DNA from 2 places in the Phytobacter sp. genome. Region 2 is predicted to be linked to the other one. Evidence: predicted binding sites of a transcription regulator. Region 2 holds the regulator's gene; the other holds the start of a gene.
What was found. Region 2 encodes LexA, which represses DNA repair genes until DNA is damaged. Its sites were predicted from a motif close to TNCTGTATGTACATACAGNA; they were not measured.
Positions count from the first base shown of each region.

Region 1: a site for LexA is predicted at 2,441-2,460, ahead of sbmC (DNA gyrase inhibitor SbmC). Genes of this name have one in related genera too.

Region 1 covers NZ_JCACPZ010000006.1:64,854-69,282, reverse strand. Annotated here, with positions in the region: gene AC5JPW_RS14895 (L-threonine kinase) at 1-216, shown strand, start outside; gene AC5JPW_RS14890 (DUF496 family protein) at 255-590, opposite strand; gene AC5JPW_RS14885 (FUSC family protein) at 758-1,816, opposite strand; gene sbmC (DNA gyrase inhibitor SbmC) at 1,953-2,423, opposite strand; gene dacD (serine-type D-Ala-D-Ala carboxypeptidase DacD) at 2,544-3,713, opposite strand; gene sbcB (exodeoxyribonuclease I) at 3,915-4,429, shown strand, end outside.
Region 2 covers NZ_JCACPZ010000004.1:1,999,311-2,003,739, reverse strand. Annotated here, with positions in the region: gene plsB (glycerol-3-phosphate 1-O-acyltransferase PlsB) at 1-1,781, opposite strand, end outside; gene AC5JPW_RS13515 (diacylglycerol kinase) at 1,911-2,279, shown strand; gene lexA (transcriptional repressor LexA) at 2,388-3,002, shown strand; gene AC5JPW_RS13505 (CsbD family protein) at 3,263-3,472, shown strand; gene zur (zinc uptake transcriptional repressor Zur) at 3,576-4,091, opposite strand; gene AC5JPW_RS13495 (conjugal transfer protein TraF) at 4,368-4,429, shown strand, end outside.

The DNA.
Region 1 (4,429 bases), on a different contig from region 2:
AAACCCGCATTTCGAGAATTATTGTCGCTGGTGGAAATGTGTAATCTCTATGGGTTAAACGTAGCCCATAGTGGCAGTGTGATTGGGTTGTTTCTTGACCGAAAAAAACATGATATTGAGGAAGTGTGCTGGTATCTGGACAGACCCGCGTTGCGCGCTCACTGGCCGAAACGGCATCTGTTACGAATGGTCGAGGGTGGCGTCAAGGAGAAGTAAAAGGAACGGTGAGAGGAGCTCTCTCACCGTGGAAAACCTTATTCGGCTTTCACTTCAACAGGTTTTTGCTCACCCATTGATTTCAGTTTCTTGGAGATCTCGCGACGCTCTTTGGAGATTTCAGCATTTTTGATGATGTAGTCGTCCACGCGGTCTTCGTAATCGCTTTTCATGCTGGCGATGATGCCCTGAATAGCGTCAACGCTCATACCTGGTTTGATGTAGTCGCTCAGGTTATCCAGCAGCAGAACACGCTTCTGGTTATCACGGATCTTTTTCTCAACGTCCTGGATTTCGCGCTGCAGTTTATTCTTACGACGGAAAAGACGAACAAACTCCAGAACGTCCTGGAATGAAGGCTTGGTTGTTTCCATTTTGACACCCCTGATAATGTGAGATTCGGATTCGTTAAAGCAACCGCTGTAGGGTAGACCTTACTTTTAGCCGTTGCTGATGACAATGGTTTTATCCTTTTACCTATCATAACCTCAAAACGGGCTGAATCGAAACAAGCAGCCCGCTTTTCAGGATTAGGTGAAGTTTATTTGCGCAACGCCCGGCAAATCAGATGCGACATTAACTCAAGCTGGCGAGCCAGTTCCATGCTTAACCACACATAGCCATGAATGGAGTTTTCCGCCAGCGCATCGCCCTGATGGTCGCGAAGCAACTCACGCAGTTCCGCCACAATCTCGTTGAGTTTTTCGGTGTTGGCCAGTATCGGCTGCGGGTTTCCCTCATACAGCGCATGCGCAATGGTCAGCAACGTCTGCTGCGTCATGTGCTGAGTTTCGCGCAGTGTGCGGGCATTGAGCATCACAAAGTGGCTGGAGCGCGACGCCCAGTGCGCATTGATTTGCAATTCCAGCATGCACACCAGATTACGGCTCACCGTTTGAATCGCTTCAAAAATGGCTTTCTGGATATGGGTCTCTTTGCTCGCGGGGGTAATCAGCCCGCGCATTTTGACGACGTCATTGAGGATTTTTTGCAGATGTTTTTCCAGACGCGGGCGCTCCACCAGGTTTACTGAGAAACCCGCCTGGTAAACCCGGTTAAACGCCGTCACATAGTTAGCCATCTGAATACGCCAGTGTAAAAATGCGCGCTGCGGCCAGATGCCGGTAAACAACATTGCCAGCAAAGAGCCAAAGATCACGTCACCGCTGCGCCATAGGGCGGTTTCCATATCTCCCGCAGGCGCGCCGACCACCACGGAAAGCGTGATGCCAATCAGCAATGCCTGATACGGCTTTTTCCCCAGTGCCAGCCAGCCACAAAGGAACATCGCCCCTGCGCACCACAGCAGCATTACTGGAAGAGAGATGAGTTCAAGCTTCAGGGCAACCAAACCCAGGGCTGAGCCACAGATAGTACCGCCAATACGATCAAAGGCCCGAGGAACGACATTTCCCCAAAAAGAGATAGGCCCCATGACCACCACCAGGGTAATCAAAGGCCATGTCCCTTCCGGGATGTTGAGCAGACGAACCAGCAGAAAGGTCAGGACAAAGGCCAGCGCAATACGTACCCCGTGGACCACGCGGTAGTGACGATAAAGCCGGATTTCAAAAGGACTGAGTGATTTGTCGGGGCGCACACCCGCTCTCCAGTCAAAAAAACGAAGGCGCAATTGTAGCGATTTTTCTATAACAGAGATCACTGTTCAGGACAAAAAAAGTAACGGATGACACGTTTTTCATCCGTTACCACGATTGCAATAATAGTAGAGACGATCAGGAGGCAGGCTGTACCGGGATGTACATGTCAATTTCCCAGTAGCCGTCGTCCTGCGCACAATTGAGATACAACTCAAAGCAAGGACGCATGTCCATTTGATAGCTTTTATCTACCATAAGCACATCAAAAAACGACTCCCAGGCTTCTTTAAACTCCTCGTTGTACACTTTAGCGCGCGCTACCGCATATAGTCCGCCGGGAAGTTCCGTTTTCATCACCCCTTCGCTGTTTTCGGGGATAACAAAATCGTTCGGCACAGAAACCACCACGTCACTGCGTAATTTCTCTGCTGGAACTTCATCAGGGTTGTCGTAGTAGGCACAAATCCAGTCAATAGGTTGAATTTGTTTGTTCTTCACCCACATGTTCAGTTGTTCGAAGCCCTGCTTAACGGTGACATCCCAGGGACCTACCAGGTGAAACCCGGCGATAGTGCGCTCATCAACCTGCTTAACGTTGTATTCCATGCGACCCTCCTCATTAACACTGTTTGTTTATACAGCATAGTGAAATTGTGGATATCAGGCATCCGATAAGGGTCAATTATGTGAGCAGTCTCGCGCACTTGCCAGCCAACCCACTGGCGATCACGCTTTATGGTGGAAATAGTCGCTCAGGCGAGAAAACATTCCACCTTTGCCCACATCGTCCAGCGTCACCAGAGGCCAGTGTGCGACGACTTTGTCACGGTCATAAAGTTGGATCTCACCTACCCGCTGGTGTGCCGCCATAGGTGCTTCCAGGTTCTTGTTATCCATCACGTAGCGCGCCTTGATGTTTGGCAACTCTGCTTTCGGCAGCGTCAGCCAGAAATCCTCATCGGTGCCGACATCCATCTTCTCTTTATCGCCGTACCAGATCCGCTCACTGCCCACTTTTTTGCCTTTATGCAGGATCTGCACGGTATCGAAATTATCCTGACCCCAGTGCAATAATTTCCTGGCTTGATCTTCGCGCCCTTTCGGGCTGTCTGCGCCCATGATCACGGCAATCAGGCGACGTTGGCCGTCCACACTTGAAGCGATGAGGTTAAACCCCGCGCCAGAAGTATGCCCGGTTTTGAGACCGTCAACATTGAGTGATTTCTCCCAGAGCAGGCCATTGCGATTCTGCTGCGTTATTCCGTTCCACGTAAGACTTTTTTCGCTGTACATATGATAAAACGCCGGTTCTCCGTGAATGATCGCGCGGGAAAGCACCGCCAGATCGTAGGCAGAACTATGCTGACCGGGAGCATCCAGGCCATGTACGGTCTCAAAATGTGTATCCTGCAAATTGAGCTTTTTCACGTAGTCATTCATCATCGCGACAAACTGCGGCTGTCCGCCTGCAACATAGTCAGCCAGTGCCACGCAGGCATCGTTCCCGGAATCGACGATCAGCCCGCGGCTCAAGTCTCGCACGGTCACCCGATCGCCGGGCTTAATAAACATCAGTGACGATCCATCAAAAACAGGATTTCCTCTCGCCCAGGCATCTTTGCCAACGGTGACCACATCGTCGGCAGTAATGCGGTGACTATCAATGGCACGGTCGACCACATAGCCGGTCATGAGTTTGGTGAGGCTTGCCGGGTTACGCTGCTGGTGTTCATTGCCCGCGGTTAAGATCTGTCCAGTTGTGAAATCCATCAACACCCAGGCACCCGCCTGAATGGCTGGAGGCTGTGGTGCCAGCGGCATATCTTCGGCATGCGCAAAATGGATCGTGGCTGAAAGAAGTGAAAAGGCAAAAAACAAACGGCGTTTCAATGGAATATCCTCGTTTACGTCAAATTCGCCGTTCTTTTTACGCAACTTAGTGTGTCGATACTCGGACAAATTGAAAAAAAATGTGACCGACATCGAATTTATCTCCTCCAATTGGCGGAAAAAAGCCCTTCCTGCCGGGGTTTTTCTTCGGCAGAAATGGCCCGATGGTTTACCATGCTGATGTTATTAATGAACAGGATAAGCTCAGTGTCAGATTCTACGGCAGCGCCGACATTTCTCTTCCACGACTATGAAACTTTTGGCACCCACCCGGCGCTGGACAGGCCCGCGCAGTTCGCCGCCATACGCACCGACGCCGATTTCAACATCATTGGTGAGCCGGAAGTGTTTTTCTGTAAGCCAACAGATGACTATCTGCCCCAGCCCGGTGCCGTGCTGATTACAGGCATCACACCGCAGATGGCAAAAGCTAACGGCGTTAACGAAGCTGAGTTTGCAAAGCGCATTCACGATCTGTTCACCGTGCCAAATACCTGTGTGCTGGGTTACAACAACGTTCGCTTTGATGATGAAGTGACGCGCAATATCTTCTATCGTAATTTCTACGATCCTTATGCCTGGAGCTGGCAGAATAACAATTCCCGCTGGGATTTACTTGATGTGATGCGCGCTTGCTATGCATTACGCCCACAAGGGATTAACTGGCCAGAAAATGACGATGGCCTGCCAAGTTTCCGTCTTGAACATCTGACCAAAGCCAA
Region 2 (4,429 bases):
TCGCCGATGGTGTCTTTCTCTACCTCGAACTTGTTCATCTGCAATGCGTGCGCGATAAGCTCAGCGGCGCTGGCAGTCGGCACCGTAGAGTCATCAGCGTAAGGCACGTTACGCATCAGGTTCAGGTAGCAATCCAGCTGTTCCGTAAGTTGTTCACGGGTCAGCGAACGCTGGCGTGAAGCGAGCAGAGCGGTACAGCACAGGTTCATGGCGTTTGCCGCCCCTGCGTTGTTAATGCGCACCATCAGGTCAGCCGCGATAGCATTGACCGCCGGCGTCAGCCAGGCCGGGCGCACGGCTTCGATAGGATCGATAGACTCGCGCCATTCCGGCACGCGCTGGTTAAGGTAGTTCGTCAGCGAAATAGGTTCGCCGAAGTTCACGTAACCCTGACCGAGGTTACGTAGCTTGCTTAAGCCACGCACCATCTGCATAAAGCCTTCTTTCTCTTTCGTCGCCCCACGCAGCTCTTTAGCGTAGGTACCGACTTCCATCACGTGCTCATAGCCAATGTAGATTGGCACCAGCGTGATCGGACGGGTGCCGCCGCGCAGCATCGCCTGGATGGTCATCGACAGGGTACCTGTTTTCGGATCCAGCAGACGGCCAGTACGTGAGCGCCCACCCTCGACAAAGTACTCAACCGAATAGCCGCGCTGGAACAGCTCGCCCAGATATTCGCGGAACACGGTGGAATAGAGCTTGTTGCCTTTGAAAGAGCGGCGAATGAAGAACGCGCCCAGACGGCGGAAAATCGGACCTGCTGGCCAGAAGTTCAGGTTGATACCGGCGGCGATATGCGGTGGCACCAGTCCCTGGTGATACAGCACGTAAGAGAGCAGCAGGTAGTCCATATGACTGCGGTGGCAGGGCACATAGACAATTTCATGGCCGTCATGAGCCAACTGGCGCACGCGCTCGGCGTTGTGCACGTTGATGCCCTGATACAGGCGGTTCCAGGTAAAGCTCAGAATACGGTCGGAGAGACGGATCATCTCGTAAGAGAAGTTCGCCGCAATCTCTTCCATCAGGGCAATCGCGTTTTGCTGCGCCTTGTCATGGGAGATTTTTTTGCTGCGTGCTTCGTCTTCAACAGCGCGGGCAATCGCTTTGGACGCCAGTAGCTTGTTAAACAAGTCCTGACGGGCAGGCAGACGCGGACCGACCGCCGCAAGACGCTGGCGGGCAAAGTGCATGCGTGCAACTCGCGCCAATTTCTGGGCGATAATTTTATCCGTACCATGCTCAGTGGCCATGCGGCGCAGTGAGACCGGCGGAGAGAAACGCACAAAGCTGTCGCGCCCGAGCCAGGAGATCGCAAAGAATTTCTGAATGCCGTTAAGCATACGCAGCGGCGGATTCATCTCGCCTTTCTCGCGACCCGGCGAACGACCGAACATCATCGAAACCGGCACCATTTGCACATCCAGGTCAGGATGGCTGCGATGCAGGTCGAGATAATCATGGAACAGCTTGATGGACTCTTCTTTCGGTGTATACCAGGTAAATACGCGTGGTCCACCGTGAATGAAGATATACCGCGGCAACTCCACGCCGTCGATCTCAAGCGGCTCCAGCGGGTCGGGCAAGTCGTGTGCCAGACATTGAGCGCGTAACGTGAGTAAGTCAGCCTTCGAGTTATAAGGCAAAACGTACATAATAGGGCGTGAGGTATCGAGCCCCAGTTCCTGTGCGGGTTCCGCAGGGATAGACTTACTTTTTACCAGCACGCTTAATGGTAAATTAAGTAATTTGTAGTAAATTCGTGGCCAGCCGGACATAAACGATGTAAAGCCTCTGGTTAATAATGCCAATGCGCCGCAAGAATATCAGAAAGCGCGCACAAATTCTTTTGTACCTCTATAACCTTACATAGAGATTGATGCTCATTACATAAAAAGGTTCTTTTAATGGCCAATAACACCACTGGCATTACCCGCATCATTAAAGCGGCCGGTTATTCATGGAAAGGCGTCCGCGCAGCCTGGATAAACGAAGCTGCCTTTCGTCAGGAGTCCGTTGCGGTCATTCTGGCAATTATTATCGCTTGTTTCCTTGATGTCGACGCCATCACCCGCGTATTGCTGATCGGTTCGGTGGCACTGGTCATGATCGTTGAAATTCTTAACAGCGCGATTGAAGCGGTCGTTGACCGGATTGGTTCGGAATTGCATGAGTTGTCCGGGCGCGCGAAGGACATGGGCTCAGCGGCGGTACTGATGACCATTCTGGTTGCACTCTTTACCTGGGTTTCACTGTTGTGGGGCCATTTTCGATAAGCCTTCCAGAATTGCGCTAACTGCTGGTTTTTTGCGTAATTTTGGTTTCAAAATCGCCTTTAGCTGTATATACTCACAGCATAACTGTATATACACCCAGGGGGCGGAATGAAAGCATTAACGGCCAGGCAGCAAGAGGTGTTCGATCTCATTCGTGATCGAATCAACCAAACGGGCATGCCGCCGACGCGTGCGGAGATCGCGCAACAGTTGGGGTTCCGTTCCCCAAACGCAGCTGAAGAGCACCTGAAAGCGTTAGCGCGTAAAGGTGTACTTGAGATTGTTTCTGGTGCGTCCCGCGGCATTCGTTTGCTGTTGGACGTCGCAGAAGACAATGGTTTGCCGCTGGTTGGGCGTGTAGCGGCAGGTGAGCCGTTGTTGGCGCAGCAGCATATCGAAGGTCACTATCAGGTTGATCCGTCCTTGTTCAAGCCAAATGCCGATTTCCTGCTGCGCGTTAGCGGCATGTCAATGAAAGACATTGGTATTATGGATGGCGATCTGCTGGCAGTGCATAAAACTCAGGATGTGCGTAACGGCCAGGTGGTTGTTGCACGTATTGATGATGAAGTCACCGTCAAACGACTGAAAAAACAAGGTAATACCGTTCAGTTACTGCCTGAAAACAGCGAATTTTCCCCGATTGTTGTGAATCTGCGCGAGCAGAACTTTACGATTGAAGGTCTGGCTGTTGGTGTGATTCGCAACGGTGAGTGGTTGTAATTCCTCTTCATAACCGTGGTTCAGCGTCCCGCTGCCACGGTTTTGTTTTATAAAACAAAATCTTAAATAACCTTCATCCTCAGCGCCTCTCCCAATCTGTTCGATTTACCTTCTTATAATTGTCTTTTGAATGGTTAAAAATTCCGAATAAATCCTCTGCAGTATGATCCCTGACTACAATTATTCTCACGTTCAGGATATTCAGAACGTAACGACGGACGATGATTCGCTATTCACAACCGAACGATGAGGACATGACTATGAATAAAGACGAAATCGGCGGTAACTGGAAACAGTTCAAAGGTAAAGCGAAAGAGAAGTGGGGGAAACTCACTGATGATGACATGACCGTCATCGAGGGTAAACGTGACCAACTGGTAGGTAAAATTCAGGAAAGATACGGCTACGCAAAAGATCAGGCGGAAAAAGAAGTTGTTGACTGGGAAACCCGCAACGAATACCGCTGGTAGCCTTCAAACCCTCTGAATATGCATTGAAGTGACTACCCTGCCCGACGGTACATGGACGTACCACCCTCTTAACACAACGAATTGAATGCACTCTCAACCGCCACTAGCGCGGTTTTTTCTTAACCAGAATCGAGTGATCGTGGTGACATTCGCCCTGGTGACGACAAGCTTCCACTTCCGCACATTTGGAACACAGACCATGTGCTTCAATGACATTATGGCGTAAGGCAAATCCTAATTTTGCAGCCAGTGAATGCATAATATCTTCCACCCCTTCCGCTTGTTCTTCTTTCACGACGCCGCAGCGATCGCAAATAAACATGGCCGATGTATGAGTTGGCTGATCAAAAAGATGGCACAACACATAGCTGTTAGTAGACTCCACTTTGTGCACAAACCCCTGCTCCAGCAGGAAGTCCAGCGCACGATAAACGGTGGGTGGTTTTGCCTGGGGTTCACTCTCGCGCAGCAGGTCCAGCAAGTCGTAGGCACTGATTGCCCCTTCCTGCAAACTCATTAACCGCAGAACCTCGAGGCGCTGAGGAGTCAGGCGCACATTGCGCTGCACGCACAGTTTTTCGGCCTGCGCTAGCATCTCTTGCGAAGTGGTCTTTTCCATTGTCGTCCTCTCATTTCCCGGCGGCATAATCTCTCACTTTACCATGTTCTGCTCTAAACGCCGAGATCGCGCGCAGATGCCGCTCACTTTCACATTCGCGGTACGTCTTCTATAAATAATGAAGGTCATTTCTTATAACTATAAATTTCTGCCGACTTTTGCGTATTTGGCAGAAATAGCCATTTTTCCAATGTTATTCGCAGCAATAGAGCATTCCCGTTGATGTAAAAAAGAACGGGGCATAGAAAAACTCATCTGACTACGAGACACATAATTGTGAAAAACAAACTCAAACTTTCAGTGGTCGCTATCGCTGTCTCCTTTTGCGTGGCAAATCA